DNA from 2 places in the Shewanella sp. BJSY2023SW001 genome. Region 1 is predicted to be linked to the other one. Evidence: predicted binding sites of a transcription regulator. Region 1 holds the regulator's gene; the other holds the start of a gene.

The links. Region 1 encodes FliA, which starts transcription of late flagellar genes. Its sites were predicted from a motif close to CTAAAGNTNNNNNNNNNNNNGCCGATA; they were not measured.
Region 2: ACMHXH_RS14435 (DUF5610 domain-containing protein) is a predicted target of FliA. The motif match lies at 12,246-12,272, and genes of this name have one in related genera.

The regions. Positions count from the first base shown of each region.
Region 1 covers NZ_JBKORF010000071.1:17,456-30,596, forward strand. The annotation lists gene ACMHXH_RS16115 (chemotaxis protein CheW) at 1-916, opposite strand, end outside; gene ACMHXH_RS16120 (ParA family protein) at 900-1,691, opposite strand; gene ACMHXH_RS16125 (membrane anchored protein in chemotaxis locus) at 1,768-2,253, opposite strand; gene ACMHXH_RS16130 (protein-glutamate methylesterase/protein-glutamine glutaminase) at 2,246-3,394, opposite strand; gene ACMHXH_RS16135 (chemotaxis protein CheA) at 3,415-5,712, opposite strand; gene ACMHXH_RS16140 (protein phosphatase CheZ) at 5,728-6,465, opposite strand; gene cheY (chemotaxis response regulator CheY) at 6,479-6,862, opposite strand; gene ACMHXH_RS16150 (RNA polymerase sigma factor FliA) at 6,910-7,629, opposite strand; gene ACMHXH_RS16155 (MinD/ParA family protein) at 7,622-8,503, opposite strand; gene flhF (flagellar biosynthesis protein FlhF) at 8,508-9,884, opposite strand; gene flhA (flagellar biosynthesis protein FlhA) at 9,891-11,996, opposite strand; gene flhB (flagellar biosynthesis protein FlhB) at 12,059-13,141, opposite strand, start outside.
Region 2 covers NZ_JBKORF010000063.1:48,263-67,530, reverse strand. The annotation lists gene pssA (CDP-diacylglycerol--serine O-phosphatidyltransferase) at 1-490, opposite strand, end outside; gene ACMHXH_RS14490 (DUF4124 domain-containing protein) at 581-1,024, shown strand; gene mdh (malate dehydrogenase) at 1,102-2,037, opposite strand; gene argR (transcriptional regulator ArgR) at 2,323-2,793, shown strand; gene ACMHXH_RS14475 (Dyp-type peroxidase) at 2,854-3,789, opposite strand; gene ggt (gamma-glutamyltransferase) at 3,888-5,531, opposite strand; gene ACMHXH_RS14465 (ABC transporter ATP-binding protein) at 5,804-6,847, opposite strand; gene ACMHXH_RS14460 (ABC transporter permease) at 6,844-8,475, opposite strand; gene ACMHXH_RS14455 (Fe(3+) ABC transporter substrate-binding protein) at 8,515-9,477, opposite strand; gene ACMHXH_RS14450 (hypothetical protein) at 9,745-10,200, shown strand; gene ACMHXH_RS14445 (glutathione S-transferase N-terminal domain-containing protein) at 10,162-10,752, opposite strand; gene ACMHXH_RS14440 (ferredoxin--NADP reductase) at 10,766-11,515, opposite strand; gene ACMHXH_RS14435 (DUF5610 domain-containing protein) at 11,629-12,207, opposite strand; gene ACMHXH_RS14430 (phosphoglycerate mutase family protein) at 12,344-12,850, shown strand; gene ACMHXH_RS14425 (FMN-binding glutamate synthase family protein) at 12,860-14,350, shown strand; gene ACMHXH_RS14420 (hypothetical protein) at 14,467-14,679, shown strand; gene ACMHXH_RS14415 (hypothetical protein) at 14,693-14,962, opposite strand; gene ACMHXH_RS14410 (ABCB family ABC transporter ATP-binding protein/permease) at 15,024-16,829, opposite strand; gene ACMHXH_RS14405 (hypothetical protein) at 17,146-17,319, shown strand; gene aroG (3-deoxy-7-phosphoheptulonate synthase AroG) at 17,358-18,413, opposite strand; gene ACMHXH_RS14395 (hypothetical protein) at 18,938-19,268, shown strand, end outside.

The sequences.
Region 1 (13,141 bases):
AACCTAACCCGGCATTGAGCATTTCAATCAATGCCTGCACATGTAAAATGCCACACATTTGTTCTTTCACTACTCCGGCCAACCAGGGGCGTTTACCTTGACTGCCTCGCCAGTTGACCTGCGACTTGTCAATTTTGACCGCATTGACCAAAGACTCACAAGCCAAACCCCAATTACTGTTTTCCAATACTACAAGATATTGATAATTTACGGATTGCGCCAGTTTATCGTCGTATTTTTCCGGCATAACCCAGGCACAGGTATCAACGATATTCAGTTGTGAATCCCGGTAGCCCTGAACCCCCATAAACCAGCTTGGGCGTCCAAAAATATGATTAATACGCTCTATTCTGACGATACCGCCCAGACTTATCAGCGGCACCGCCAATGTCAGTCCCGCCACTTTAAAGAACAATACTTGAAACTCGTCTTCCAGTTGATCCTTAAGCGGTTCTATGGGCACTGCCGGTGCGCCGACTTGCGTCTCCAATTGCACCACTTCCTGTCGCTCAGGCTCTGTTAGCTCTTGGGTCTGAGCCTGTTCGCTCACGGCGGCATCAGTTTGAACATTCAACTGCCCGGCAATAGCTTCAACCTGCGGTTCAAGCTTGTTAACCGTTTTCAACGGCGTTTCTGTAGCCACTTCAGCCGCTTTCGTCTCAGCAACCGCCTCTTTAAACACCGGCGCCAACAACTGCTCCAGCGCATTGCGGTCAAGTGTCGGCGTCTTCTGCGCTGCCGGATATTGCTCGGCACTTGTATCAGGCCGGGAAATGACCGTCATCTTGGGCTCAGCCTCTATTGGCGCAGCAGTATTATCCCTTAACCCAGTGGGTGTCGTTTGGGCTGCCGGGTCAGACTCAGTCAGCAACAGGTTGAAATAATCAAAAACAGTCTCATCAACCGATTTTGACATGATTAAACTCCCCCGCCAGCAGATAATCGAGCAAACGCTCGTAGGCCTTCACCCCCCGCGTGTTGGGGGCATAGTGGGACGCCGGCAGGTGGGCCAAACTGGCGTCGCGAAACTTGGTATCCACAGGGATCACATCCGGCCATAAGGTATCGCCGTATACCTCGCCGAGATGCTGCAAAGCTGCGGGCGAAGCCTTGGTGCGTCTGTCATACATGGTTGGCACTATGGAGTAACTGTAGCGGATCTTCTTCGAGCGCCCCATCAGCTCCATAGTTTTGATCATTCTATCCAGGCCTTTAATCGCCAAAAACTCGGTCTGAACCGGGATCACTATATGTTGGCTGGCTGCCAGAGCATTGACCATCAATACCCCCAGCACAGGAGGACAGTCGACCAAGGCGACATCATAGTCATCCTCAACCGAGTTGAGAATATTACGCAGCACCAGCCCCATGCCTTCCTGGTGACCAAGGGCGCGATCCAAAGTGGCCAACGCCATAGTTGCCGCCAAAAGATCGACTCCCTCAACCGAGGTGGGAACCGCATGCTGCTTTACCAAAGAGGTGTCAAGCTGCTTATGAGCCAGAAACAGGTCATACAATGAGCCTGGCACCTCTTCCGAATCTATGCCCAAATAGTAACCCAGCGAAGCATGGGGATCTGTGTCTATCATCAGAACCCGCTGACCACGCTTGGCCAGCGTGCCCGCCAAACTGGCTACTGTTGTGGTTTTGCCCACTCCGCCTTTTTGGTTTGCAATGGTCCAGACCTTCACTTTCTGCCCCTTATTCTCGCCTTGTCGGCCAACTCGTGAAACGAGCCACTATTATTGTCGTTCTTGTCTTGTACGGCTACTCATTACCCTCTTCACGGGTAGTGACCCGGATCCCACCGTGAGGTAAACGTATTACTTTTACGCCATTTTCCAACTCCGTCACCCTGGCACCTTCAGTCTCAGCTTGGGGCGCTGGCGTTACAGCAGTGCCTTGAACCGTTATTTTTTCAGGGTTCTCTGCGGCCGCTGCAGCCCGGGGAGCTTGCACTTGAGGCGATACATCCGCTGCCGTCTCTGCCCCCGATGCCACCTTAGGTCTAATCACATCCAATAAGGATGCAGTCTGCTGCGGATGACGGCTCATCCAATCGGCAATAATCGCCGCCTGTTCATCCGGCACCATCAAGAGCACTTGGGACGACTCAAGCTGGGTGACTTCCTCACTCAGTTGCTGGTTCTTTTGTCGCAAATCCCAGTAAAGTGCAGCCACAACCAACAGAGCAACCAAACATAAAAACAGCGCCAACCGGTATCCCAGTATGCGCGTTTCGTTATCAGCCACGAGCCGACTCTCGCAATATCGCTTCAGCCATATTATCCAGCGAAATGGACTGGCTGGAGATACCAGCGGTTGTCACTGCCTGCGGCATACCATAAACAACACAGGAAGCTTCATCCTGGGCCCAGATGGTAGCGCCAACACCTTTGAGCATGCGCGCCCCTTCACGGCCATCGGCGCCCATTCCCGTCAGGATAACCGCCAAAACATCACCACCAAACGCCTTGGAAGCTGAAGCAAAAGTGATATCGACACAGGGCTTGTAATTCATGTCTTCATTGCCGGCGAGAATTTTAATCCGGCCTGAGGCCCCTGAACGCTCCAGCATCATTTGCATGCCGCCGGGCGCAAGATAAGCGCAACCGGGCCTGAGCATGTCACCGTTGACAGCTTCTTTGACTTCTATCTTGCACAAACCATTAAGCCTGCTGGCAAAGGCCGGTGTAAAAGCTGCCGGCATATGCTGCACCAATAAAATGGGATGTGGATAGTCCGCCGGGAACTGGGTCAATATTCGCTGTAATGCCACAGGCCCACCGGTGGAAGTGCCTATCACCAGCAATTTATATTGCTTGCCGCTGGCTCTTGCAGGCGCCGCCCCCGTATTGCGTCTCTGCAATTGGCGATTGGCAGCAATACTTGCTGCTGTAGAGCTCTGGCGCTGCAAACTGCTTGACGCTGCTGGTCGGTTTGACGAACCAGCAGGCGTAGGTGTTACGTTCGGCCGAACTATGGGGCGAAATATCCGCCTGCGTCCCAACGCCTTGACCCTTTGCTGCAGCAAACGAATCGCTTCATCCTTGTTGGTGGCAATATCTTCAAAACGCTTGGGTAGAAAATCCAAAGCCCCGGCGTCCAGCGCATCCAGGGTCGCCTTGGCGCCATCATGGGTTAAAGAGGAGAACATCAGGATAGGTGTCGGATGAGTGGCCATTATCTGCCGCACGGCGGTTATTCCGTCCATTATCGGCATTTCAATATCCATGGTGATTACCTGAGGCTTGAGCTCAGCGGCCAGCTTAACGGCTTCGGCACCGTTATTGGCCATTCCTATCACTTCAAGCTCAGGATCCTGATTGACTATTTCGCTGACTCGTCGTCGAAAGAAGCTCGAATCATCGACAACCAAAACTTTAATGGTCATTTAAATCCTTATACAGCACTTCAACGCTTGGACTTGGCGTAGTGCTTCAATAATCCTGGTACATCGAGGATCAGCGCAATACCGCCGTCCGATGTTATAGTGGCCCCCGCCATCCCCGGCGTACCGTGCAACATGGAGCCCAGCGGTTTAATCACCACCTCTTCCTGACCTATCAGGGCATCCACCACAAAGCCTATCTGCATAGTGCCAAGCTGCACTATAACCACATGGCCATGCTTCTTGTCACCATGTTGGAAGCTCATGGGTTTACGGCTAAGCCAACGTTCGAGATAGAACAGCGGCACCGCTTTTTCCCTGACAATTACCGTCAGTTGTCCATCCACTATATTGGTCTTGGTCAGATCCAGATGGAAAATTTCATTCACACTGGAGAGCGGCAAGGCAAACACTTGCTTGGCAACTTCCACCATCAGAGTGGGCATAATCGCCAAGGTCAAGGGTACCTTAATCTCCAGACGGGTGCCTTTACCTTTGGCTGAATCGATATGTACAGAGCCGTTAAGTTGGGTGATACGGGTCTTAACCACATCCATCCCCACCCCACGGCCGGAAATATCAGAAATCTCTACCTTGGTCGAGAAGCCGGGTGCGAAAATCAGGTTATAGGCTTCCTGATCGGACATACGGGCAGCGCTGTCTTCATCCAGCACGCCACGACTAATAGCAATCTCTTTGAGTTTTCCAGCGTCCATACCGGCGCCGTCATCCTCAATTTTAAGCAGAATATGATCACCTTCCTGGCTGGCTGCCAGGGTAATCACCCCAGTTCTGGGCTTACCATTGGCCTCACGTACATCAGGCATTTCAATACCATGATCCACTGAATTACGCACCAGGTGCACCAGAGGGTCGGCAAGGGCTTCGACCAGGTTCTTATCCAGATCCGTGTCTTCACCTATCATCCGCAGATCTATCTCTTTATTGAGGCTGCGGGCCAAATCGCGAACCACCCGAGGGAAACGACCGAATACTTTCTTAATCGGCTGCATCCGGGTCTTCATCACAGCACCCTGCAGATCGGAAGTCACTAGGTCCAGATTGGCCAGCGCCTTGGACATCTCCTCGTCTTCACGGGATATCCCAAGACTGACCAGGCGATTACGCACCAATACCAGCTCACCGACCATATTCATGATCTCATCCAGACGAGCCGTATCAACCCGAACTGTGGTTTCCCCCTGCGGCACGCTGGCTGCAGCCTTGGCAGGTGTAGCCTCTTTAGCAACAGCTGGAGACTTGGCCTGAGGTTTGGCGGCGGCTTTAGGAGCCTCGACTTTGGCAGTTGCAGCTGTGACCTTTTGTGTAGCCGCTGCAGGCGCTTTGGACTGGGCTGCTTGAGATGTAGAAGCTTGAGATACCGAGGGTTGGGATACAGCAGGCTCTGAACCACTGGCTTTAGCCCCTGGACCGACGCCTTTGCCATGTAACTCATCGAGGAGCTTTTCAAACTCATCATCGGAGATTTCATCGGCATCGACACTGGCAGATGCGGCTTCCTCAACGACTGCGCTGTTGGCTGCAGGCGCCGCGGCAAACTGCCCCTTACCATGCAACTCATCGAGCAGTCGTTCAAATTCATCGTCAGTGATGTCATCCGAAGAAGAACTTACAGAGGCGCTGTCGCTGGAGTTGGTAGCATCACTACTCGGGGCCGGAGTACTACCGGCAGAAGGCCCCTTGCCTGAACCATGCAAGGCATCCAGCAAGGCTTCAAACTCGGCTTCATCGATTTCATCTATACTGGCTGCACCGCTTTGGTTCGATGTCTCGGGGGATTGTGAAGTTGGCTCCTCAAACAGCTCCACCGCGGCGCTATCAAGCATGCCATCAAATAACTCATCAACACTCTCATCGCCGATTTCAACTGCGGCAGGCGTTTCCGCCTGAGCCTGTTCTGAAGGCAAAGGCGCACCTGAGCTAAGCAGCTTAAGTTTCGCCAATAACACTTCATCTGCAGCTTCCTGCTCCTGACCGGACTGGGTTTGGTTGAACATGGTGTTAATCGTGTCCAACGCTTGCAGTATGATATCCATCAACTCGGAGTTGACACTGCGCTTACCGGTACGCAATAAATCGAAGGTGTTTTCTGCCTCGTGGCAGACATCCACCATGGGCCCCAACCCGAGGAATCCTGCACCGCCTTTGACCGTGTGAAATCCCCTGAAGATGGCGTTGAGCAAATCTGTATCTTCCGGATTATTTTCCAGAGATACCAGCTGTTCCTGCAACAGCTCAAGGATCTCGCCAGCTTCAATCAAAAAATCCTGGAGTATCTCTTCATCAACATCAAAGGCCATTAAATTGACTCCTAATTAGAAACCCAGACTTGATAGCAGATCATCGACTTCATCCTGACCATTCACCACGTCTTCGCGTTGCTCTGCGTTCAGTATGGGACCTTCTGCCTCTATGCTCTTATCCTCAGCGCCACAGAGATCATCCAGCGGCTGCTCACCGAACACGGTCAGCAAAGAAACCAAGCTGTTTTCCACTTCCCGCACCAGTTCTATGACCCGACGGATCATCTGTCCGGTCAAATCCTGAAAATCTTGAGCCATCAGTATCTGATTCAGTAATTCCCGCAGCCGACAAGCATCGGCTTCACTCTGTTGCATAAAGTGTTGTACGTCATGACACAGGCCCTTGAACTCATGCAAGGCCAAATCACGGCGCATCAGCTTATCCCAGGCTGGTTTGACATTTTGCAGGTTGGTGCTCAAAGCATCCGACAAAGGCAGGCATTCTTCGACTGCGTCCATAGTTTTGTTGGCTGCTTGCTCTGTCATATCAATGACATAGGTAAGACGTTCTTTGGCATCGGGGATATCAGTGTTGGCAAGCTCAATAAGGCGGCTATCTACCTGAAAATCCACTAAGGCGTTGTGCAACTGGCGGGTCAACTTACCGACTTCTTCGAACAGATCCCTTTGCAGGGGAGCCGCCAGTTCCCGCAGCAATTCGTCGGCCTTGTCCTGCTCTCCCTGACTGAGCAGGGCAACCAATTCCTGTGCCTGCTCCAAAGTCACCAGCCCGGATGTCTCTGCTTTCATTGCATCACCCCACTCAACCGAGCCGTTCGAAAATCTTATCCAATTTCTCTTTCAACGTAGCCGCGGTAAAAGGCTTAACAACATAACCATTCACGCCGGCCTGAGCCGCCGCAATAATCTGTTCACGTTTGGCTTCGGCAGTTACCATTAACACAGGGATATGTTTGAGATGCTCGTCGGCGCGAATCGCCTTGAGCAGATCGATTCCCTGCATCCCAGGCATATTCCAGTCGGTCACGACGAAGTCAAAGTCGCCCTTTTGCAGCATAGGCAGAGCTGTTGAACCATCGTCTGCTTCCTGGGTGTTATTGAACCCCAGGTCTCGCAACAAGTTCTTAATGATCCGTCTCATCGTTGAAAAGTCGTCAACGATAAGAATCTTCATATTCTTGTCCAAGGTTTCCTCCGGTGAGCTGACATACTTATAAGTTGCTCAATCATTAATTACGCTTGTGTCCAATGCTTGAGTTTGGCTTTCAGCCTCAGCATGGCCTGACTATGGATCTGGCTCACCCGGGACTCACTTACCTCAAGAATGACACCAATCTCTTTTAAATTCAGTGCTTCGTCATAATACAGCGACAAAACCAAGGCATCGCGCTCTGGCAAGCGCTTAATGGCATCGGTTAAGGCTGATTGGAATTGGCTTTGAGCCAGGCCCTCAAAAGTGTCATCTGCCGGCATATCTTCCGACATCAACACATCGGGCGCTACCCCCAAATCTTCTATTCCTATGATTTTACCGGTAGAAACATCATTGAGAATATGATGATATTCATCCAACGACATCTCCAATCGCTCGGCAATTTCACTATCACGGGCATCCCGCCCCAACTCCTGTTCAAGCTCATCCATCACCTGAGCGACTCGCCGGTTATTGCGATGAACCGAGCGCGGAACCCAGTCGCCACGGCGTATCTCATCTATCATGGCGCCACGGATGCGGATCCCGGCAAAGGTCTCAAATTTGGCGCCTTTGCTGCCATCAAACTTGGATGAAGCTTCCAGCAATCCCATCATGCCGGCCTGCAGCAGGTCATCGAGTTGAACCGATGCAGGCAGACGGGCAAGCAGATGATGGGCTATTCGTTTTACCAGCGGTGCATAATGCTCAACGATCTGTGTCTTATCGTTTAAACCTGCGTATGCAGCCGCTTTATTCACTCGTACCATCCTCTCGGTAATCTGTCCTTTGAACCAAGCGCTCAACAAAAAACTCGAGATGCCCCCCAGGTTGCTGAGGTATAGGCCAGCTCATAATCTTGTTTGCCAGTCCATGATAAGCAATACTGGCCGGAGACTTGGGATAAGCTTCCACTATCAGTTTCTGTTTCCGCACCGACTTACGCAGATTCTCGTCGAACGGGATAGTTGCCACAAGTTCAAGTGCCACATCCAAAAATCTGTCTGTTACTTTACTGAGCTTAGCAAATAACTCCATCCCTTCCCGCAAACTCCGTACCATATTTGCGACAATTTTGAAGCGGAACACACCATGCTCACGACTGAGTATCTTAATCAGCGCATAAGCATCGGTAATAGAGGTGGGTTCATCACAGACAACCACGAGTACATCCTGTGATGCACGAGAGAAGCTGAGTACCATATCCGAGATCCCGGCGGCCGTATCGACTACCAAGATATCAAACTGGGTTTTCATTTCGCTGAAGGCGCGGATAAGCCCGGCGTGCTGTGCCGCAGTCAGTTCGACCATGGCCTGGGTGCCCGAGGTGGCAGGAATAATGCCTATTCCTTTTGGGCCACGAACGATAATATCATCAAGTTCAGACTCTCCCGATAGCACATGGGACAAATTGCGTTCGGCGCGTAGGCCGAGCATCACATCCACATTAGCCAACCCTAAGTCAGCATCCAAAACCAGGACACGTTTGCCTTTTTCTGCCAGAGCAACCGCAGTATTGATGGAGACACTGGTTTTACCCACGCCCCCCTTGCCTCCGGTCACGGCAATTACTTTTACTTTTTCGTTATTTGGTTGATTCATCATTCGTAAACCGCTCGCTTGGTCCCGGGTCATAGCTTTACTCAAATGCATAGGTCATCTCTTCTGACCTGGCTTTATTATTAAAATGACTTGCTTCAGTCTTGTTCAGTATGGCCAATGCCTGCTTGGCCAAGGTCAGGGTATCGGCGACCTGCATATCCTCAGGAACCCTTTGACCATCAGTAATATAACTTAATGATAATCCACTTTGGATCAACACGCTCAACGCGGCCCCCAAAGAGACGGACTCATCAAGTTTAGTTAAAACCGCCCCCGCGAGATCAATTCGCTGGAAATGACTTACCGCCTCTTCAAGCACCCGACGTTGGCCGGTCGCCGAGAGCACCAGATAGCTACGAATAGGCAAACGGGTATTGGCGGCAAGATTATCCAGTTGTTGGTACAGGCGCATATCCCTTTGACCCATACCAGCGGTATCTATCAAAACCAGCTTCCGGCTGCGGAACTGATACAGTATCTGCTCCAACTCATTGAGGTCATGAGCTTGCTTCACCGGGCATCCCATTATTTTGCCATAAGTTGCCAATTGCTCAAAGGCTCCGATGCGATAATGGTCCATGGTAACCAACAATACGGAATCCGGGCCATGGTGGGCAATAAAACGGGCCGCCAGTTTAGCCAATGTCGTGGTTTTACCGACTCCTGTAGGGCCGACCAGGGCGACAATTCCACCCTGACGCATTAAATCATCCCCCTGATTATCAAGCAGGTTTGCCAGACTTTGCGGCAAGGCATGTCCAAGCTCAGCGCTTTGATAGTGCTGACTCAGCGATGCCAGACGCTCGGCAACTTCAGGGGAGAATTCAGCTTCCAATAATTTACGTTCCAGCATAGCGCCGACGGGATCGGTGCGGCTGCGCTGATCCGCCATTAGACTGGACAGCTGGTGCGTCAACAAGCCGCGCAGCGAAGCCAGCTCTTCACGCATGGCCTCCATCTCTTGCTGTTGCTTGGCGCTGTTGCCCTTGCTTACCCGCTCCGGTGTCTTTTCCCGCAACTGTGGTGCAGGTTTGTGCTCTTCAGTAAGCCCTTGGGCCCAAGCCGGCATCTCGAGTTCCTTGACGTTACTTTGCTGCCCAAGCTGTTCATTCAAACGGCTCTGTTGCCGCTCAAGTAAAGCTTGCAAAGAGTCGGCCACAGGCTCTGGTTTGGCTTTTCTGCTAGTGTGTACATGCCCAGCGCCGAGGGAGACTTTATCCTCTCCCAATTCCATAAAAGGCGATGCGGTTGGTGCCGCTGCTGGCTTGGGGTCGTCATAATCAACCGCTGCCACTATTTCGATGCCGCCGGTAACCTTTTTATTGGACATGATCACGGCATCTGCGCCCAGAGTCTCTTTCACCTGAGCCAGGGCTGCGCGCATATCTTTGGCAAAAAAACGTTTAATCTTCACTCTCGGTTACCCCTGTTGGCCAACGGCTGACACTATACGTATCTGTTTCTCGTCTGGGATCTCCTGATAAGAGATCACCCGCAGATTGGGAATAGTGTGCTTAACAAAACGAGACAGGGTAGAACGCAGCATGCCGGATGTCAGCAATATGGCGGGCTGACCAACCATTTCCTGCTTCTGGGCTGCGCCTGCCAGTGACTGTTGCATACGCTCTGCCAGTCCCGGCTCGATATTCGGACCTTCGCCCCCTGTCGCCTGCATTGACTGATGCAACATCTGTTCCAATTCTGGCGCCAAAGTTATGACGGGGATTTCCGGCTCAGGACCGGCTATCTCCTGCACTATCATACGTTTGAGGGCAATACGCACGGCGGCGGTCAACACCTCGGTATCATTACTTTTGGGCCCATACTCAAGCAAAGTTTGCACTATGGTACGCAGATCCCGAATCGACACCCCTTCATTAAGCAAGTTTTGCATCACTTTAACCACATTCCCCAAGGTCATCACATCGGGAATAAAACCATCGACCAATTTGGGCGAATGCTTGGCCAGCATATCCAGCAACTGTTGCACTTCTTCATAACCCAGCAGTTTGGAGGCGTTGTTGGTCAAAAGTTGGCTCAGATGAGTGGCCACCACAGTGGCGGCATCCACAACCGTGTAACCCAGGGTTTGGGCGTGTTCTCTGAGCTCGGGTGCAATCCATACCGCATCCAGACCAAAGGCGGGATCTTTGGTTTCTATGCCATCCAGCTTACCAAATACCTGGCCCGGGTTGATTGCCAATTCGCAATCGTGACGCACTTCGGCTTCACCACTGGCCACCCCCATCAAGGAGATACGATAGGCATTCGGGGAAAGGTCCAGGTTGTCGCGGATATGCACCGCCGGCACCAGGAATCCCAGCTCCTGAGACAACTTCTTGCGAACCCCTTTGATACGGCCAAGAAGCTCGCCGCCCTGACCTTTATCCACCAAAGGAATAAGGCGATAACCCACCTCCAAGCCTATGGTGTCAACATGACGCACATCGTCCCAACTAAGCTCTTTAGGTTCGCTAAGGCTTTTCTCGGTCGGCCCTTTCTTGGCCAGTTCCAGCGCCTGTTGTTTGTTCTTTTCATTGCGCTTATAGATAAAGAAAGCGCCCACAGAGGTCAGTACTGCAAAGGTTAAAAATGCCAGATGTGGCATGCCGGGTACTATTCCCATCACAAAGAGCACTGCCGAAGCGATCATCAAAGATTTGGGATTGTCGAACATCTGCTGTACGACCTGCTGTCCCATATCGCCGGACTCATTCTGGCGGGTCACCATCAGCGCCGCAGCTATCGACAACAGCAGCCCGGGGATCTGCGCTACCAAGCCGTCACCTATGGTCAGCAGGGTGTAAATCTCTACCGCTTGGGAAAAACTCAGCCCGTGCTGGACTATACCTATGATGAAACCACCGAGAATATTGATCACCAAGATCAAAATACCGGCAATCGCGTCCCCTTTAACAAACTTGGAGGCACCATCCATAGAGCCGTAGAAGTCAGCCTCGCGGGTCACCTCTTCGCGGCGCACCCTGGCCTGCTCCTGGTTAAGGATCCCAGCATTGAGGTCAGCATCAATCGCCATCTGTTTACCCGGCATAGCATCCAAGGTAAAGCGAGCACTTACCTCAGAGATACGCCCTGCACCTTTGGTCACCACGGCAAAGTTGATGATAATCAGAATGAGGAACACCACCAGACCCACGGCATAGTTACCGCCGATCACCACCGAGCCGAAGGCTTCAATCACTTTACCGGCGGCATCACCACCATTGTGACCTTCAAGCAACACCACCCGGGTAGAGGCGACGTTAAGCGCCAGTCTGAGCAAAGTGGCAACCAGCAAAACGGTCGGGAAAGCGGCAAAATCCAGCGGCCTTTGGGTATAAACAGCCACCAAGAGCACCACCAGCGCCAAAGCGATATTGAAGGAAAACAGGATATCCAGCAGAAAGGCCGGCATAGGCAAAACTATCATGGCCAATGTCGCCAGCACCAGAAGCGGCGTGCCTACGCCCTTGAAGTTTGCCGGTTTTACTTGCCTCAGTTGCCCGAGCGTCGCTTTAACATCCATTCACTATTAGCCTGAAGTTTGACACTTGGGCTGAGTTCAGCAAGTTTCACGCCAAGTTCACCTCAATACTGCTTGTATTCATCCGGAATGGGTTGATTGAGAGGAATGGGTTTGGGCCGTGTGCCCTTGCCTTTTTGGTATTGCCTGAGCTGGAACACATAGGCGAGCACTTGGGCCACAGCGGTGAAAAGACCTTCGGGGATCTGTTGATTAAGCTTGGTGGTATGGTAAATCGCCCGCGCCAATGGCGGCGCCGACACTATGGCGACTTGGTGCTCCCTGGCAATTTCACGGATTTTAAAGGCCACATCGTCGACACCTTTGGCAAGCACAAAGGGCGCCGGTGACTTGTCGACATCATATTTTATCGCCACCGCAAAGTGCTCAGGGTTAACCACTATCACATCGGCATTGGGCACTTCGGTCATCATCCGCCGCTGGGCCATCTCCCTTTGCAACTGGCGAATACGGCCTTTGACTTCAGGCTTGCCTTCAGTGTCTTTGTACTCGTCCTTGACTTCCTGTTTGGTCATCCGCAACTGTTTGGCGTGATTCCAAATTTGAAACGGCACATCGATCACCACTATCACCAAGGTCGAAGCGCAGAGCAAAATAAAGATCCATACCAAGAGCTCCAGTGCATGGCGTATATTGCCCGGCAAGTGATCCTGCGACAACCTCAGGATATCGTCGAAATAAAAACTCAGCAGCAGATAAGCCGATAGTGCCACCACAGAAAACTTGGCAATCCCCTTGGCCAACTCCACCAGCGCCTGTACCCCAAACATACGTTTAAAGCCGTTCAAGGGGTTCATCTTGCTGCCCTTGGGCATAAATGCCTGAGCCGAGAAACTAATACCACCGAGGACAATATTACCGACAAAGGCCACGAAACCGAGAAACAGAATAAAACCGGCCATAGGCCAACCCAGCTCGGCGGCAACTATACCCCAGACATTGAACAGACTATTGGTATCGAATATCTGATCCCGCTCCATGGAGAAGAGACGGCTCATGACCGAGGCCAGACTGGCAGCCAGACTTGGCCCCAACATGGCAAAACCAAGAGCTGCAGCCAATAATACCGCTGAAGTGCCTAACTCTTTTGACCTTGCAACCTGCCCTTTCTCTCTGGCCTGTTGCAA
Region 2 (19,268 bases), on a different contig from region 1:
CTATATCATGCCCTGAGACGCCGTAGCCCTGCCCCAGCCAGACACTGCCGGCAATAAGAGCCGCTGCGGCCGGACTGGCAAGCCCTTGGAAGAAACGTTTATCGGCCACTCCTACTTGGGTATTGAAGCGCGCCAGACGCAAGGCAGCCCCGGCGCAATAGATAAACGCCGCCAACCAACCTATTTTGCCCAATTCAGAAAGCCCCCAGTTATAGGCTATCAAGGCCGGAGCCATACCGAAGGACACCATATCTGCCATCGAGTCGTACTCGGCACCAAAGGCACTCTGAGTGTTGGTCAAACGCGCCAGACGACCATCCAGTCCATCAAATAACATGGCAACAAACACAGCAATAGCCGATGCCTCAAAGTGCCCATTCATGGAAGCGATAACAGCATAGAAGCCCGAGAACAATCCTGCCGTTGTCATCAGATTGGGTAACAGATAGATACCACGGGTTTTTATTGTTGGCTTGGATAAATTTTGCATACACTTAACCTGATGGTGTAATCAAACTCATAACGGCAAAGATAACACACTTGCTCAGACAAGCTCACCCTGCAGAAACGGAAACAAACAATGATAAGGATCAGCCTATTTATGGCTCTGCTGGCATTACTCGGAGCCAACGCTGCCTCGGCAACCCCCATTTATACTTGGGTCGATGAAAATGGCGTCACCCACTACAGCCAGGAGCCGCCGCCACAACAGCAAGCCACCGAACTGGACAGCCAAAATCTGCAACCCGCCAGAATCGGCACGGTCGCGCCGCAGCGAAAAGATGACATTGTGCTGGAGACTGAGTCTGAGAAACAGGCCAAATTGCTCAAGGAGAAAGATGCAGTCCAGGCTCAGGCTATATGCGATAAGGCCAAATTCCAATTGGATGTCCTCAATACCCACACCAGGCTACAACGTAAAGATGATGTCTCAGGTGAAATGATTAAGATGACTGAAGAAGAACGGCAGGCGCAGATAAAGGAGCAGCAGGAAAGAATTCGGCTGTTTTGCCAAAGAAACTAGCCAGCAAGGCCAGAGTAGAATAGGTTCTAGTAGCAAAAAGGAGCGCCGAAGCGCTCCTTGTTATTCCCGGAGTCGACTTACTTAACGAAGTCTACACCCAGTTTGATATCCGCCTTCAAGGTATCCAGCATGGCATCACGGGCGTTGGCTTCAAACGCGCTCAGTTCACCATATGGCAAAACCTTTTCGATACCATTTTTGCCGAGTACCACTGGCTGGGCAAAAAATTCAGCGTGTTCACTGCCACCGTCTACATAGGCGCACTCGATCACATTGGCTTCACCCTGCAGACCGCGGATCAGCGACAGACCGAAACGGAAAGCGGCCTGGCCCATGGACAGAGTCGCGCTGCCGCCACCGGCTTTGGCTTCAACCACTTCAGTACCGGCGTTTTGAATACGCTTGGTCAGGGCAGCAACTTCTTCATCGGAGAAGCTGACACCTTCAACCTGAGACAACAGAGGCAGAATGGTCACACCGCTGTGGCCGCCAATCACATTGACTTTAACATCGGCAACATTCAACCCTTTGGCTTCGGCGATAAAGGTTTCAGAGCGGATGACATCGAGAGTCGTCACACCGAATAGACGGTTCTTGTCGTAAACACCGGCTTTTTTCAGTACTTCAGCCGCAATGGCCACAGTGGTGTTCACTGGGTTGGTGATGATACCGATCAGCGCCTTGGGACAAGTCGCAGCCACCTTTTCAATCAGGTTACGGACGATACCGGCATTGATATTGAACAGATCAGAACGATCCATGCCAGGCTTACGGGCAACACCGGCAGAGATCAGCACCACATCAGCACCTTCCAGTGCAGGTGTTGGGTCTTCACCGGCAAAACCTTTAACTTCAACTGCTGTCGGGATATGACTCAGATCCACGGCAACCCCAGGCGTTACGGGGGCGATATCATAGAGTGACAGCTGAGAGCCGGCAGGTAATTGGGTTTTCAACAGAAGGGCAAGAGCCTGGCCAATACCACCAGCAGCACCTAGTACAGCAACTTTCATAGTTATCTCCGTCAATTCTCGGAATTATGTGTGACATAGATCTAATTCTGTGATGGCGCAACATTAAAGGATCGTCACAAAAATAGCAATTATCCCTTAGTCATATGACTCTGCTTCATCAAAAGCTGAATTAACTTCAGCATTTGCTCTCGCCTACTGAGGCTTCTTTTACCCAACAAATGACCCAAACTGCATTTTTATGCAGGCATCTTGGGTATTTGTTGACACTTACCCGTTTGATATGCAGAATGAGCGAGATTTTCTGAATAACGACAGAAGAAGATAATGCAAGCAAGCAAAAATCAGGATGAGCTAATCAGAACCTTCAAGGCTCTGCTTAAAGAGGAGCGCTTCGGCTCCCAGAGTGAAATAGTCAATGCACTGCAAGCCGAAGGCTTTGCCAATATCAACCAGTCCAAAGTCTCGCGCATGCTGAGCAAGTTCGGTGCCGTGCGCACCCGTAACGCCAAGCAGGAGATGGTCTACTGCTTACCGGCCGAACTTGGGGTGCCAACTGCCGGCAGCCCACTGAAGAATCTGGTATTGGATGTGGATCATAACCAAGCCATGATAGTGGTACGTACCAGCCCGGGGGCGGCGCAGTTAATTGCCAGGCTGTTGGACTCCATCGGCAAGCCAGAAGGTATTCTGGGCACTATTGCCGGTGATGATACTATCTTTATCTGCCCTTCCAGCATCAAGACCATTGATGAAACGCTGGAAACAGTCAAATCACTGTTCAATTACACAGACTAAGTTGAACATTTCATAAAAAAACGCCCCTCAATGAGGGGCGTTTTTGTCGCTATCGCGTTATTAATCATCAAACTGGATCATAAAATCCAGAGATGGGGCAAAGAAAGAGGAACCTGTTACCGCCTGAGTAAAGTGCATCAGGTGATCATGGTGTCCTTCTCCGTCACCGAAAACCATACTGTGAAGCATCTTTTCGAAATGGCTTGGTGTCTTACAAGTAGAGATAAACATCAATCCCTGTTGTTTGACTGAACCATAGGGCATGCTCTGACGCAGGATCTCCATCGACTCACCATTGTCATACTTGAGATTTACCCGCTTGATATGCGCCGTCAGCGGTTTGTCTTCCGAGGCGTACTCTATGTTGTCCTGCTTGGTGCGACCTATGATGTCTTCCTGCTTTTTCTGCGGCAGTCTGTGCCACTTACTCAAATTGTGGACATATTTCTGTACATGAATGTAGCTACCGCCGCGAAATGCATCGTCTTCATCCCCTACCAGGGCCACAGCTTGACGACCTCTGCCCTTGGGGTTTTCTGTGCCATCGACAAAACCGGTCAGATCGCGGCTGTCCATAAAGCGGAACCCGCGCTCCTCCTCCTCCAGTTCGGCCAACCCTTCCAGCATTTCGTTGACCTCATTGGCCACCAGATGAAGAATATCCAGGCGATCACAACGCAGGTGAATAAAGATATCGAACTCTATCGCCGGCGCATCCCGGTTACCCGACTCCATCGCGGGGAATGGCTTGAGTTCAGCCGGTCTGCTTCCCGGATAGAGGTGATCCCAAAAGTTGGCACCAATCGCCACAAAGGCATTAAAGGCACTGTCGGCATACTGATCTGCCAGCTCATACAAATACTGGGCAACATTGGCCAGACAAGGGCGCAGTTGTGACTCCCCGCCTTCGTTGGCATTGAACATCAGATAAACACTGTGCAGATTTCCCTCTGCGCAGATCCCCAGCTGTTCCCGTGGCATAACCTGTGTATCCATTTGCAATCTACCCTTTCAGATTAATTCATCTTCGGCCTTATTATCCGCAACTTGAGCATTAATTTGAATTAGCTCACGCACGTTTTTGCCGATTACTTTCAATAACCTGATGCTTGTCCGTCTTTACGGGACTCGGACGCTCCCCGATAAACGCCACTTTCAACATTAACGCCTATGGCCTGATAACCACCGAAAGCCCCGAGAGAATCACTTAAAGTATGCCCCTTTTTCATCAGCTCACGGCGGGTTTCCATGGAAAAGCCCGACTCGAGGCTGATATAACCGCCATCTGTCATCTGCTCGCCGGTCGGTTGGCTGGAACCTGTATGCAATATTCTCGGAGCATCGCCCGCCTCCTGCAGGTTGAGGCCAAAATCAATCAGATTAATCATGATCTGGGCATGCATCTGGGGTTGGGTGGCTCCCCCCATGACACCAAAGCTGAGCCAGGGCTTGCCATCTTTGGTGACAAAGGCCGGAATTATGGTATGAAACGGTCTTTTACCCGGTGCATAGGAATTGGCACGCCCGGGAGTGAGATCAAACAGTTGGCCTCTGTCCTGAAGCACAAATCCCAAATCCGGAGGCGTCATGCCTGAGCCCATGCCACGATAATTGCTCTGGATGAGGGACACCATATTGCCTTCTTTATCGGCGGTAGTGAGATAGATGGTATCACCGTGTAAAAGATTGGGATTACCCGGCTCAACACTGGCGGCGGCTTTGTCAGCATCGATAAGCTTGGCTCTGGCGTAGTTGTATTCTTTGGAGATAAGTGACGCTACCGGCACTTTGGCAAAGTCCATGTCAGCGTAGAACTTGGCTCGGTCGGCAAACGCCAGCTTTTTTGCTTCCACGAAATGATGCACATATTCGGCGCTGTCCAGCCCCATGGCCTTGAGATTAAATGGCTCCAGGGTTTTAAGGATCTGCAGTGCCGCTATCCCCTGGCCGTTGGGGGGCAGCTCCCAGATATCATAGCCCCGATAATTAACCGATACAGGTTCAACCCACTCACTCTTGTGAGAAGCGAGATCTTCATAGGAAAGATAACCGCCCTGTTGTTGCATATAGGCGGCAATACTGCGGGCTATCTCTCCTTTGTAAAAGACGTCCCTGCCCCCCTTGGCAATTTTTTCATAGCTGTTGGCCAAAGCCGGATTTCGAAACAATTCACCGACGGCCGGCATGCGGCCGCCTGGCATATAGGTTTCTTTAAACCCCGGGTATTTGGCCAGCTTGTCACCGCTTCGCGCCAGATAGAAGGCGATGAGCTCGGAAACCGGAAATCCTTCACGGGCATAATGAATAGCCGGCGCCAGGTTATCCTTCATGGGCAATTTGCCGAACTTGTCATGCAGTTCATACCAGCCATCCACGGCACCGGGCACGGATACGGGCAAAGGTCCATAAGGCGGCAGATGCTCAAGCCCTTTTGCCTTGAGCATCTCCAGCGTCAGAGAAGCCGGACTGCGGCCAGAGGCATTAAGCCCATAGAGCCGCTGCTCTTTGGCGCTCCAGACAATGGCAAAAAGATCGCCGCCTATGCCAGAACCAGTAGGCTCCACCAACCCCAGCATGGCATTGGCGGCAATCGCGGCATCCACGGCGCTGCCACCTTGTTTGAGAATATCGACCGCCACCTGAGTCGCCAGTGGTTGGCTGGTTGCCGCCATACCATTAACCGCATAGACTTCAGAGCGGCTCGCAAAGGCCGCGCCCGTGATTCTATCCATCGCCATGCTTCCCGTGCTGCAGCAAACAGCCAAACTCCCGATGACGCCGAGTAACAGCTGACGACATGAGCTGTTGCTGATATTCCGTATCCCTTGTGCGTCCTGCATTTTATTATTGCTGTGGTTATGCATCTCGCCTCCGCTCTCATCCCGGAGCGGCGCATGGGCGAGTCCGGGGTTCAGTGAATACCTATGGTGAATTCAATCAAACCGATTGTTTGGTATAACACAGAGACAAACAAATTATCACCCACAGCAAACTTATGAAACAATTGTTGTTAACAGCCATTACCGAACAACACCAGCGGATGTTCCAGTGTCGACAGCCTGACTCTCTGCCCTGGAGAAAACTGTACCTGATGACTACGGACCTCTAGAGTGACGCCCTCTTGCTGCACATCATAATGGCAAACATTGCCCAGAAAACGCCGCTCGGTAACCACGGCCAGCCCCTGTTCGTCGGGTTGTAACTCCAACTGCTGTGGCCGCAGCAACAACTCACCCTGCCAGTTCAGTGGCAAACCATGGGGCAAAGAGCTCTTAAGGCGGCCGATTTGAGTATCGACACAGTGCTCGCAGCTGACCTTGGCCTTAAGATAATTACCACTGCCGAGAAAGTCCGCCACATAGCGATTGACCGGGTTGGCATAGAGAGTTTCGGCACTGCCTTGCTGCACTATTTTTCCATCTTCAAACAGCGCCAGGGTATCGGCAAAAACAAAGGCCTCATCCTTACTGTGGGTCACAAATACGGCGCTGACGTTACGGCTCTTGAGGATCGCGCGAATCTCCAGCATCAGCTCGCCGCGTACCTGGGCGTCTATATTGGAGAAGGGTTCATCCAACAACAGCAGTTCAGGTTCATAGGCAAGCGCCCTGGCAATCGACACCCTCTGTTGTTGACCGCCGGACAACTCGTGGGGATACCGTTCACCAAGCCCCGGGAGCTTGACCAAATCCAACATCTCCTCGAGCCGGCTCAGGCGCTGCGCCTTGTTCAACCCCTTGACACCAAAGAGGATATTCTGCGCGACCGTCAAGTGGGGAAACAGGGCATAGTCCTGAAAGATCATCCCCACGCCACGCTCCTCTCCAGGAACCTGCAGCTTATCCGTGGTTACTGCACGGCCGCTGATATGAATTTCACCGGCGGAGACCGGCTGCAGTCCGGCAATGGCTCTGAGCAGAGTCGTTTTACCACAACCACTGGGTCCGAGCAGGGCGGCAATTTCACCGGCTTGCAAAGTAATGCTCAGCCCTTTGAGCACCTGCTGGGCGCCATAATGGCTATGGAGTTGCTTGACACTCAGGGTCGACATCAGTTGTTTTGCTCCAGCGAACGGTTGAGATAAATCAAGGGCACCAGCCCCACCAACACAATAACAATAGCCGCCAACGCCCCCTGCTCCAACTGCTCATCGGAGACGTATTGGAACACTTGGGTGGCCAGGTTGTGAAACCCGACAGGGCTTAGCAACAAGGCAGCCGGCAACTCTTTCATCGCCTCGATAAATACCAGCAGCAGAGCGGCAAAAATACCGCTGCGCAGCAGTGGCAGATGGATTAATGCCAGTACTTTACCCGGTGTCTTGCCCAGGCTGATGGCCGCCATGTCAAGAGAAGGCGACAGCCGTTTGTAACTGCTCTCTATGCTGCCGATGGCGATGGCGGCAAAGCGAATACAAAACGCCAGCACCAGGGCGGCGATACTGCCGGTGAACAAGAGCCCCGGGCCTTGACGCTCGAACAGAGCGTAGAGATCATCGATTCTGAAATCGAGCCAGGTCAGCGGAATAAGCACGGCAATCGCCAGCACAGTGCCCGGCAGTGCATAGCCGGTACTGACCAGACGGGATGGCAGCATGTCCCACTTTCGCGGGCTCAGGCGGCGAATGAACACCAAGAGGATAGCCAAAAGCAAACACAATACACTGCTGATGGCGGCAACCGTTAGGCTGTTGAGACTGTACTGCCAAAAGTCACTGTTCCAGCTCTGCTGCCAGTAATCCAAGGCGTAACTGCCGAGAATGACAAATGGCAAAACAAAGGCCAGCAGCAGCAACAGCGAGCAGTAGCCGAGCGCCAACCACTCACGCCAACCTTTAAGCCGGTAAGGCTCCGGCGCCTCAAGCAACAGCTGCTTTTGAAATAATTGTTGTTTACGCCTCGCCATACGCTCCAGCGCAAACAGAGTAAAAACACCAAGCAACATCAATAGCGAAATTTTAGCCGCGGCCGCCAAGTCACCATAGGCTCGCCAGGTATCGTAGACAGCCGTGGTCAGGGTGGATACCGCAAAATAATTGACCGTCGCCAAGTCAGCCATGGTTTCCATGGCCACCAGGGCGACACCGGCCGCCAGCGCCGGGCGCGCCATTGGCAGCGACAAACGCCAGAAACTCTGCCATGGCGAGCAGCCCATTACCTTGGCCGCATGCTGCAAACTTAAGGACTGCTCCAGAAACGCGGTGCGCCCCAAGAGGTAAACATAAGGGAAGAGCACCAGCGACAACATCACAGTGGCGCCGCCCAGAGTTCGAATATCGGGAAACCAGTAGTCGGTTACCGATTGCCAACCAAAACTTGCGCGTAAAAAACGCTGCACAGGCCCGGCATAATCCAGTAAATCGGTATACACATAAGCGACAATATAGGCCGGCATGGCCAGCGGCAACAACAGAGCCCACTGGAACAGGCGCCTGCCGCGAAATTCACAGCGCGCCACCAGCCAGGCAGCAGGCACCGCCAAAAGCAGACTGCCGACACTCACTCCCAACATCAGCCAAAAAGTATTGGCTATGTATGACGGCAACACAGTGGCAAACATCTGCCCAAAGCGGGTTTCACCCGGTTCAAACGCCTGCATGACCAGCGCCAGCAACGGCGCCACCATTAAGCCGCAGACGATAAACCCCGCCCACGACCAGCCCCTGGAGAAGGTCAGGATCACAGCTATTCCCCCATAGCCTTTGCAGAAACGCCTTCAAGCTCAGAGATCAAACTTAACCTCATCGAGCAGTCTCAGCGCCGCCTGATGATGCTCTGCCAACTTGTAGACAGGCAAATCATCGGCTTTAAAGTCTCCCCAGGATGCCACCAACTCTGAGACAGGCACATCGGCCTTGACCGGATATTCCATATTGACCTCAGCATAGCTCTGTTGGGCGGCATCCGAAGACAGATACTCCATCAGTTTGAGGGCATCGGCCGAGTTAGGCGCATGCTTGGCCAGCGCCATACCCGAGACATTGATATGGGCACCACGATTTTCCTGATTCGGGAAGTTGATCACCGCCGCTTCGGCCCATGGCCGCTGTTTGGGATCTTGCAGCATCTTGCCGTAGTAATAACTGTTGCCGATGGCGATATCACACAAACCTTCTTTTACCGCCTGCACCTGCGCCCTATCGTTACCCTGAGGCTTACGGGCCAAGTTACTCTTCAGTCCCTGAAGCCAACTCTTGGCATCAGCTTCACCGTGGTGGGCTATCATGGAGGCCACCAGCGCTATGTTGTAGGGATGCTTGCCACTACGCATACACACCTTACCCTTGTAACGGGCATCGGCCAGGTCTTCATAGTTGATTGTCAGCGGCCCGAGGCGCTCCTTGCTGGAATAGAGATTACGCACCCTCATAGTCAGGGCATACCAGTTTCCTTCGGGATCCCGGTATTGGGCCGGAATATTCTGCTTGAGTGTGTCACTTTCCACCTGTTTGACCAACTGCTTGTCCACCAATTCCTGCAAGCGGGAAAAGTCAGACGTCAGCACCAGATCCGCCGGTGATAAGCGTCCTTCACGGGCCAATCTATCGGCAATGCCATCTTTGGCAAACACAAAATTAACCTTCACCCCGGTAGCCTGACTGAAGTCATCCAGAATGGGCTTGACCAAAAACTCCTGACGATAGGAATAAACCGTCACCTCATCGGCGGCAACCACCGGCAACATCAAGCTGGATGCGGCCAACGCACTGCCAAGTATCAGACCTGTCTTGTAGCTCATATTATTCAGTACCTCATGTTGGATGAGTAATTTAATGAGAACTATTTCTAATCAACTTTATTTTCAGCCTAATGCAAAAATTCTGACAAGGGGAATACAGATGAAAACAGACAGAATGGCAGTGGCTGGGAGCAAAGCAATTGGAATCGGCCAAATTGTCGCAAACTAAACTAAACTGAACCTTAAAACTTATACATGGAGAGAGGAAGTATCTTGGATATTTTGGAAATCCTGCTGGCTGTGGTGTCTTTGCTACTGATCTTGTTTCTGTTCCGTCACAGGTTAAGACCTGAAAAGCGTCGGCAGGACAGACCCTCTGCCCCCAAAGAGAAACAATATCACTGTGTCTCCATAGTGTTGACGCCAAATGCCTGCCAAGCGATAAGAGCGCTTGAAGGCAAGCGTTTTCTGTCAAAGGAGGCGCCCCGGCTCCCCTTGGCGGAATGTGACTGCAGCCAATGCGACTGCAAGTATCAACATCATGAAGACAGAAGAGTTCCCTTCAGCGATCGGCGACTGGACTATGGCATGAGCCGTGACCTCTATGGCGTCTTCGGTGAAACCAACCGCAGAACCCACCCCAAGGGCAGGCGTTACTCGGACTTGGCCAAACCGCAAATCACCGAGAAATCACCCAGGACGAGTATCTCGGAAACTCTGCCTGATTGATGCCGATTCCAGCCAGTATGCCAAGGCCGGTGCCACTTTACGCCAGTCGAGATCCGGATGACGAAAATCAAGGTATTCGAGTAGCACCAACAGCAGTACCTGTCTGGCATCGAGTGGGCCGCTCGCAATAATTCCCTGACGCTCCACCTCCATTAAGGCTCTGAGCAGGGCCTGCTCGAAACGGCCGCTCCAGAAAGATGAACGAACCCCCTCCTCTTCACGCATCTGTTCCTGCCTTAAGCCAACGGCGCTATCCAGCGCGCCTTTGAGCAGCGAGAACTGGCACTCATAAGCCCAGTTTCCGGGTGGTCCAAAGAAACAATTCTGGCCGAATTTGTCGTCCAGAAAGCGAGCTATGACTTCGCTGTCGAACAGTGCGGCGCCATCATCCAAAAGCAGACAGGGAATTTTCCCCAAAGGGTTAACCGACAGTAACTCGTCACTGTTATCGAAAGGATTGACCAGCTTTTCATCCAACGCCAAACCCAGCTCGCGGGCAATAACCCTGACCACGCGGGCATAAGGCGAAGCTGTAGAGTAATAGAGCTGCATCCAGACTCTCCTGTTACCAGTATTTTTCGACTGTTATCTGTCCTGGGGCCCGGCGCAGGTTTTTGGCCAAGCCTTTATCGATAAGTGCCGCCGTAGCCCCCTGGATCATCCCGGGATTACCACAAAGCATCAATTGCGAGTCCTTTGCACTTATGTTCAGCCCGGCCTTGGCCTCTATCTCACCACTTTGCAGGCCATCCGGGATGCGACAACGCAACGCACCATCAAAATCTTCACGAGTGACACAGGGCACAAACACAAATTGCTCGGGATAGGCCTGTTGATAGCCGCGGATCTTATCGAGATAGGCAAGATCCTGCGCTTCTCTTACCCCGTAAACCAGAACCACCTTATCAAACCGCTGCCAAGGCTCAGGAGTATCCAACATGGAAAGAAACGGCCCCACAGCCGTACCTGTTGCCAAAAACCACAGGTGACGCCCCTGTAATTCTCCTTTTGGGATCTCATCCAAAGTCATAAAGCCGGTGGCTTTGTCTGTCACGCTAATACTGTCACCCGGCTGCAAAGATTGCAGATCCGGTGACAACTGGCCTTGATCTACCGCCACCGCCAGTATTTCAAGATAGTCAGTCCCAGGGGCATTCACCAGCGAATAGGCCCGGGCGATACGTTTATCATCCCGCAGCTGACTGAGCTTGATAAACTGGCCGGCAATAAACGGTGCTATCTCGGCGGCAATCCTCAGGCTGAATAACTTGCTGTTCCAATCGATACGCTCAATGACCCGACCTTCAGTCCACATAGCTTCTCCTTAGGTAACACAAGACGATTATTGCAGCATAACCCCATATTCAACCAACAAAAACCCCTCATAGTGAGGGGGTTATCTGCAGGTAAGATTTCGCATGATCTCGATTATTCCTGCTCTGTGCTAAAGCTATCTCTGAATGCCTGCAACCCTTGCTGTACCAGAGCGTAAGTTTCATCCACCCCAGTCTTGATTTCGCCTTCCAGCACCTTGAGCCCGGAGAGGATATCCGTCGCCTCTTTAAAGCCCTGATCTATGGCGCCGCCGATAACGTCCATAAAACCGGACAGCTGACTGTCAAAGTCCATGCTGGAATTTTGCTGCTGGTAGACACTGAAGAACTGAGTCGCAAAGCTAACAATTCTGTCGGCCGTGGCCTCGGGAGAAGTATCTATCTGCTGCTCCTGCACCTGCTGCAGGGCATTTTCACCCATGTAGGGTGCCAGTTCTTCATTGATGGCCTCAATCGCGGCGCGATACAAGAGACTCATGGGTTCGTTGCCACTATTGAGACTTACCTCCTCCTGCGCCGCCAGAATAGCGTTATTCATCAACTGCTGACTGACATGGCGGATGCTCTTGCTACTGGCGACTTCAGATACCGCCTTGCCATGATTACCATCCAGTTGTTGGGTCTTATCCTTGGCCACCTCAGAGACCTGAGCGCCATGATTGCGGATTTCCATCTTGGTTTCCTCGTATGAAAAGCGTGTCCCAGGTTAATTATCGACCAATTCAGCAATTAGTTTAGTGATTGTTTACCCAGGCCGATACTCGGGCTATGATCCCACATGTTATTTAAGTATTTGATAGAAAATAAAAATGGTAAGAATTTTTCTACTGCTTTGTCTTTCAGTGCTTTTTGGTTTGCCGTCCCAGGCCGCCAACACTAATCAAACCATATTCCTGGTTAGGCACGCGGAAAAAGCTCAGGGAAGCGATCCCGGGCTGACAGCCGCCGGTAAGGCGCGAGCCGAGGCTCTGGCAGCGGCACTACAGGACACCCAACTGCAAAGGCTGATGTCGAGTGAGTTTCGCCGAACTCAGGAAACCCTGGGACCAATTGCAACAGCCAAACAACTCAGGATTGAGGTGTTTCCAGCCAAAGGCGGCTTGGAGGTTCACATCAATGCCATAGCTGATGCGGTCAAAGCCAGCCAAGGCAATGTGCTGATAGCCGGCCATAGCAATACGATTCCGGCCATCATCAAGGCACTCGGTGGCCCCCTTGTTAGTTTGGATGAGCAGCAATACGATCAACTTTTTATTCTCACCTTGGCAGAACAGGGGCCCACGGGCCTGGTAACCAGCCACTTTGGCAGTCAATAAGGATAGAAGATGCGCGAGCAAAACTGGTTTATGTGGGGCCTGGAACTCTTTTCCGGCCTGTTTTTGATAGTCGTCGGCTTAGGACTCTTGGTAATCACTTATATGTATATCGCCGATGTGATGCAAACCAAGCAGGCGGTGCGGCATAACTACCCTGTTGTCGGACGATTCCGATATTTCTTCGAGAAAATGGGCGAATTCTTCCGCCAGTACTTTTTCGCTCTCGATCGGGAAGAACTCCCCTTCAATCGTGCCGAGCGTAGTTGGGTCTACCGAGCGGCGAAAAATGTCGACCGCACCATAGCCTTCGGCTCCACCAGGCCACTGGAAGCCAACGGCAGCATACTGTTTATGAACACCGCCTTCCCCACGCTGGATCAAGACGTTGTACCGCCAACACCTGTGATTATTGGCCCTGACTGCGAACATCCCTTTGCCACCAGCGCCATTTGCCATATTTCCGCCATGAGTTTCGGCGCTCTTTCTCGCCCAGCTGTTACCGCCCTTTCCCATGGGGCAGCCCAGGCAGGATGCTGGCTCAACACTGGCGAAGGCGGCCTCAGCGCCCACCACCTCAAGGGAAACTGCGATCTGGTATTCCAGATAGGCACTGCCAAATATGGCGTTCGCAACGCTGAAGGGCACCTGGATGATGACAAGCTCAGGGAAGTGGCCGCTCACTCTCAGGTGAAAATGTTCGAAATCAAACTCAGTCAGGGAGCCAAGCCAGGCAAGGGGGGAATTCTTCCCGGGGTAAAGGTAACCGAAGAGATAGCCGCGATTAGAGGGATCCCAGCAGGAGAGGATTCCATCAGTCCCAACGGCCATATCGAGTTTCATCATGTCGGCGATATTCTCGACATGATAGCCAGAGTCAGACAGGTGACAGGCAAACCCACAGGGATCAAAGCGGTCTTGGGTGATACTCACTGGTTGGAAGATTTTCTGGAAGAGATTAACCAACGCGGTCATGACTCGGCTCCCGATTTCTTCACCCTCGACAGCGCCGATGGCGGAACGGGCGCAGCGCCGCAAACCTTGATGGACTATGTTGGCCTACCGCTGAAAGAGAGCTTGCCACTGTTGGTCGATCAACTGCGGCGGCATGGACTGAAGCAAAGGATCAAGGTGATAGCCTCAGGCAAACTTATCACGCCCTCCAGAGTCGCCTGGGCGCTGGCGCTGGGGGCGGATTTCACCGCCTCAGCGAGAGGGAATATGTTCGCGCTGGGATGTATTCAAGCGCTGCAGTGCAACAAGGATACCTGCCCCACCGGGATAACCACCCATAACAAGAAACTGCAACAAGGATTGGATCCCAGGGATAAATCCACCCGAGTCGCCAACTACAACAAGGCATTGCACCATGATCTGGGGATGCTGGCCCACTCCTGCGGGGTTACTGACCCAAGACAACTCAAACCACGCCACGTCAGAATCGTTACCCAAAGTGGCCTGTCGGTATCTTTGGATAAATACTACGCTCACTTCGATCAATGAGGTATTGTCACTGTCACCGAAGCGTAATAATGGTTAGATTGTGCGTTGTATCACAAAAGTGGTAAGATCTTGCGCCTAATCAAGACTTGCCACTTCCAGAGGATTTTGAAGTGAAAATGACATTTGTCAGTCAGGTCCCCAAGCCGGAAACGAGCAAAACTGCATCGCTCAGCTGCAAGAATTGCAGCCGTTTAATTGAGATTGAGGGAGAGATGCTCTGTTATCGCGGCGGTAAAATAACTGAACTGACACCGCTAAATGAAGCGAAAAATAGTTTCAACCTACTGTGCGACGGCTGGCAAGCCGACCGCAACCAAACCAAGAAATAGCATCAACTCAGGCTCAGCTACGCACTTCCCCTTGCGACTGAGCCTGCTTTCTTGACTCACTGATAATTCCTTCCAACGCCTCATTAAAGGGTTCTGCAGATACCATAGACAGAGTCAGGCCGCGGGTGGATACTCTCAGCCCGGCACGTAACTCGGTATGTAATTGATTGAGGGCAACATCATCCATACCTCGGGCCTTAAGCTCATCCGCCAGACAATTCCAATCTGTACGGACTTTGTCCTGCATTCCTTCAATATTGACCTGCAATACAATGTTTTCCATCTGTGCTGCCCCCATGGCTGACGCGACTTTGGACTTTCGAGTATGCGGCAGCCAGGCTGAATCAATGCTGAACTTGCACCGACTCATCAGCCTGTTTTGTGTGCTGGATCCGCCATAAACGCGCGTAATATCCATCGGCGGCCAACAGGCTATCATGGGTGCCGGACTCAACCAACTGACCTTGATGCAACACTAAGATTTTATCGGCATCCACCACTGTCGATAACCTATGGGCAATCACCAAGCTGGTATGACCCTTGGCAACTTCGTCGAGCGCCTTGAGAATCGCCCGCTCGGAGCGACTGTCCAGCGACGAGGTGGCTTCATCGAAGATCAGTATCGGCGAGCGCTTCAATATCGCCCTGGCAATAGCCACTCGCTGCTTTTCACCGCCGGAGAGTTTCATGCCTCTCTCACCCACCTTGGTCTGGGCCTGCTGCGGTAATGCCTCAACAAACTGCTTAAGGTGGGCCAACTCTATCGCCTGCCAGATTTCGGCGTCCGAAGCATCGGGGCGGCCATAGCGAATATTCTCAAACAGAGTATCGTTAAACAGCACAGTGTCCTGAGGCACTATGGCAATGGCTCGGCGCAGTGCATCTTGGGTCATATCGCGAATATCGATACCATCGACCCGAATCGCTCCTTGGCTGACATCGTAAAAGCGGAACAACAAGCGCACCAACGTCGATTTACCGGCGCCGCTTTCACCCACGACAGCCACCTTCTGCCCGGGCTCTATCTCAAAACTCACACCCTTGAGTATCTGCCTGTCACCATAGCCAAAGCCAACCGAGTCAAAGCTGATTCGGCCCTCTGTCGGCACGATATCCTTGGCCGCTGGGTTGTCTTTTACCAGCGGAGTCTTATCCAGCAGCGAGAACATCCGCTCTATATTGGCCAAAGCACCCCGAATTTCACGATACACAAAACCCAGGAAGTTGAGCGGCATAAAGAGTTGCATCATAAAGGCGTTGATCAATACAAAGTCACCCACAGTCATCTGTCCACGGGTCACTTCAAAGGCCGCCAGCCCCAGCATTAAAGTCATGGCGACAGCAATAATGGTGGCCTGACCGGCATTGAGGGCGAACAACGACAGACGATTCTTGCGCTTGGCCACTTCCCAGTCTGCCAACGCCTTGTCATACTCATTCGCCTCATAGGCTTCATTGTTGAAGTATTTGACGGTTTCATAGTTAAGCAGGCTATCGATAGCGCGGGTGTTGGATACCGAGTCGGCCTTCGCCGCCTCACGGACATAAGAGGTACGCCACTCAGTCGTCACAACAGAAAACAAACCATAGGCCAGTACGGAACAGAAGGTTATCAGCGCAAACCAGATACCATAATTCCACAGTAAAATGGCCACCACCATCAGGATTTCCAACAAGGTGGGTACTATGTTGAACACCATAAAACGCATCAGAAAACTGATGCCGCTGGTGCCGCGCTCTATGTCCCGCGATAATCCGCCGGTGCGCCTGTCGAGGTGAAAACCGAGATCCAGCCGGTGCAGATGTTCAAAGACCTGCAATCCCAGGCGTCGTATCGCCCTCTCGGTCACTCGGCCAAAGAGGGTATCCCTGATCTCCCCGGTGAGCGCATTGACTAATCTCAAGCTGCCATAAGCCAAAACCAGCGCTATAGGCACGGCCAACAGCTGCGCCGTTTGGGCGCTCCCCAAGTCATCAACCAAATGCTTCAACAGGAAAGGCAAACCGACACTGGCGAGTTTTCCCACAACAAGACACAGCAGCGCCAGGATAATCCGGCCCTTGTATTCCAACAGATAGGGCCAGAGAAGTTTGAGCACTTGCCAGTTGAGCTTATCGACGGGACCTTCAAGGTAAAGAGTTGGACGCATACATCTTGCCAGGAGAAAAGAGTGTTCCGAGTGTAGCAGTGAGTGGGGCCCAAGTCTGCGATCTGTTTGGCTGACCGCCCGGAAATAATCATCAGAAGCAGCACTTTAGAATGACAAAAATAACATTTAACCTAGACTAAATGGCTAGCAACGGAATTTTTATCGCCAAAATTCCTCCAAAGAGCGGAAAGATGGTTATGCATGAAAAAAGAATTTGCTACTCTTTCCTGCTAAGTACGGGCGGCAACGAGTGTTCAAAAATGTCAAACAAACCGGTCCGCACCGATTTTTTACTGTATCTGTTGAAGGAAATCTTATGTTGGATTCAAAAGTTCAATACCCGCCCCTGCCACTGATCCAAACCTGGGTATGGATGATGATCGAATCAGGCAACCCCGAGATCCAGGAAAAAGGCCGTAACAATCTGATAGCTTCCTTTGGCAGCCTGGCCAAGGCCAACGAATACCTGGCACAGCAAGCCCAAAAGTAAAGGCGCCAATGGCGCCTTTAACCCTATAATATTGACGCTCAACCCTGACGGCGCTTCAGCACGCTGTCATTGAGCATTGACAGCAGTTTCTCTGTATCATCCCAACCGATACAGGCGTCGGTAATACTTTGCCCATAACAGAGAGGATGCCCGGGATTAAGATCCTGACGCCCTTCCACCAGATGACTCTCCACCATCACTCCGAAAATCGCCTGCTGTTTAGCGGCAATCTGGCCGCAGACATCTTCAGCCACCAACATCTGACGCCGGAAGTCTTTACTGGAATTGGCATGACTGAAGTCAATCATCACCTTAGGTTTCAGGCCAACCTTCTCAAGCTGAGAACATATCCGGTTCACATGAGCTGAGCTGTAGTTAGGTTCGCGTCCACCACGCAGAATGATATGGCAGTCATCATTACCCTTGGTTGACACAATTGCCGAATGACCAAACTTGGTCACCGACAGAAAATGGTGGGGCGCGCTAGCGGCCCCAATGGCATCTATCGCCACCTTGATGGTGCCATCTGTGCCGTTTTTGAATCCCACAGGACAAGACAGGCCTGACGCCAACTCGCGGTGAACCTGAGACTCTGTGGTACGGGCGCCGATGGCGCCCCAACACATGAGGTCGGCCATATATTGCGGGGTAATCATATCGAGAAACTCACCCGCGGTTGGTACCTGGCTGTCATTCAATTCCAGCAGCAGTTTGCGGGCAGTTCTCAGGCCGTCGTTGAGCTTGAAGCTGTTATCCATGTATGGATCGTTAATCAGCCCCTTCCAGCCCACTGTCGTTCTGGGTTTCTCGAAATAGACCCGCATCACCACTTCCAACTGATCCTGATAGGCCGTTCTGAGTTTGGCCAAACGCGCACCATATTCCAGCGCGGCCTCAGGGTCGTGAATAGAGCATGGGCCTATCACCACCAGCAGGCGATCGTCCTGTCCATGCAGGATTTTGTGAATATTCTTCCTGGCTTTAAAGACGGTGGATGAGGCGCGTTCGGTTGCCGGAAATCGTTCCAGAATGGCTATCGGTGGCAGTAACTCTTTAACTTCATTAATCCGTACATCATCATTCTGGTAATACATAAACGTCACACAGCTCCGGCTATTGATAAGAATCTCTTGTTTTGAATAACAGTTTCAATCTATCCGCTATATTCAACCAATGCAATTAACTTATATGGATTTCTCTGCAATTCATGTTATTTCTTATTTTTTGTATGATAATCCCTGCCTTCTAATGAGAAATTCCCTAAACACAGCCTTGTTGATAAACAAACCACCAACACCACCTTTCAATCAAGGATTAGCCCTTATCGCTACAAGCTCTCACATGGTTTGAATCAAACCCTATTGAATTCCTATTTATAGGCAAGTAACTCATTTATAGAGTGCGCTCAAAAGTGACTCCCACCTCTCATGATCAACTGTTATATTTAACTAAAAAATCAATAAATTCCTACATATACAACTACCCATTCCAATTGGCTTAACCTAGCCAATATTTCAACAATTGACTTGCCGCAAGCAAACATTACAACTAACTTGATTAGCGGATAAGCATATTTATCCATTCACAAAATAATGATAATCAACAAGAGAAATGCGACATGAAAATATCCACCACCCTGATGATGTTGGGTCTTTGTAGTGTCTGCTCCCTGAGTCATGGCGCCACCGGCGTCGCCTTTGTCCATGGAACAGGAAAACAAACCGATGCCCTGAACGATTACTGGACCCGCGAGTTTGTCGATTCAGTTCGTCAAGGTATCAGCACCCCGAGTAACTATCAGGTCATCAACTGTGACTTCGAGCAATATATGTGGGATGAGGCCGCTGCCGGCTGTTTGGTCGATCAGCTGCTGAGCTTTATCAACGCCCGCAATCTGGATCAACTGATCCTTATCACCCACTCCAATGGCGGCAACATAGTGCGCTGGG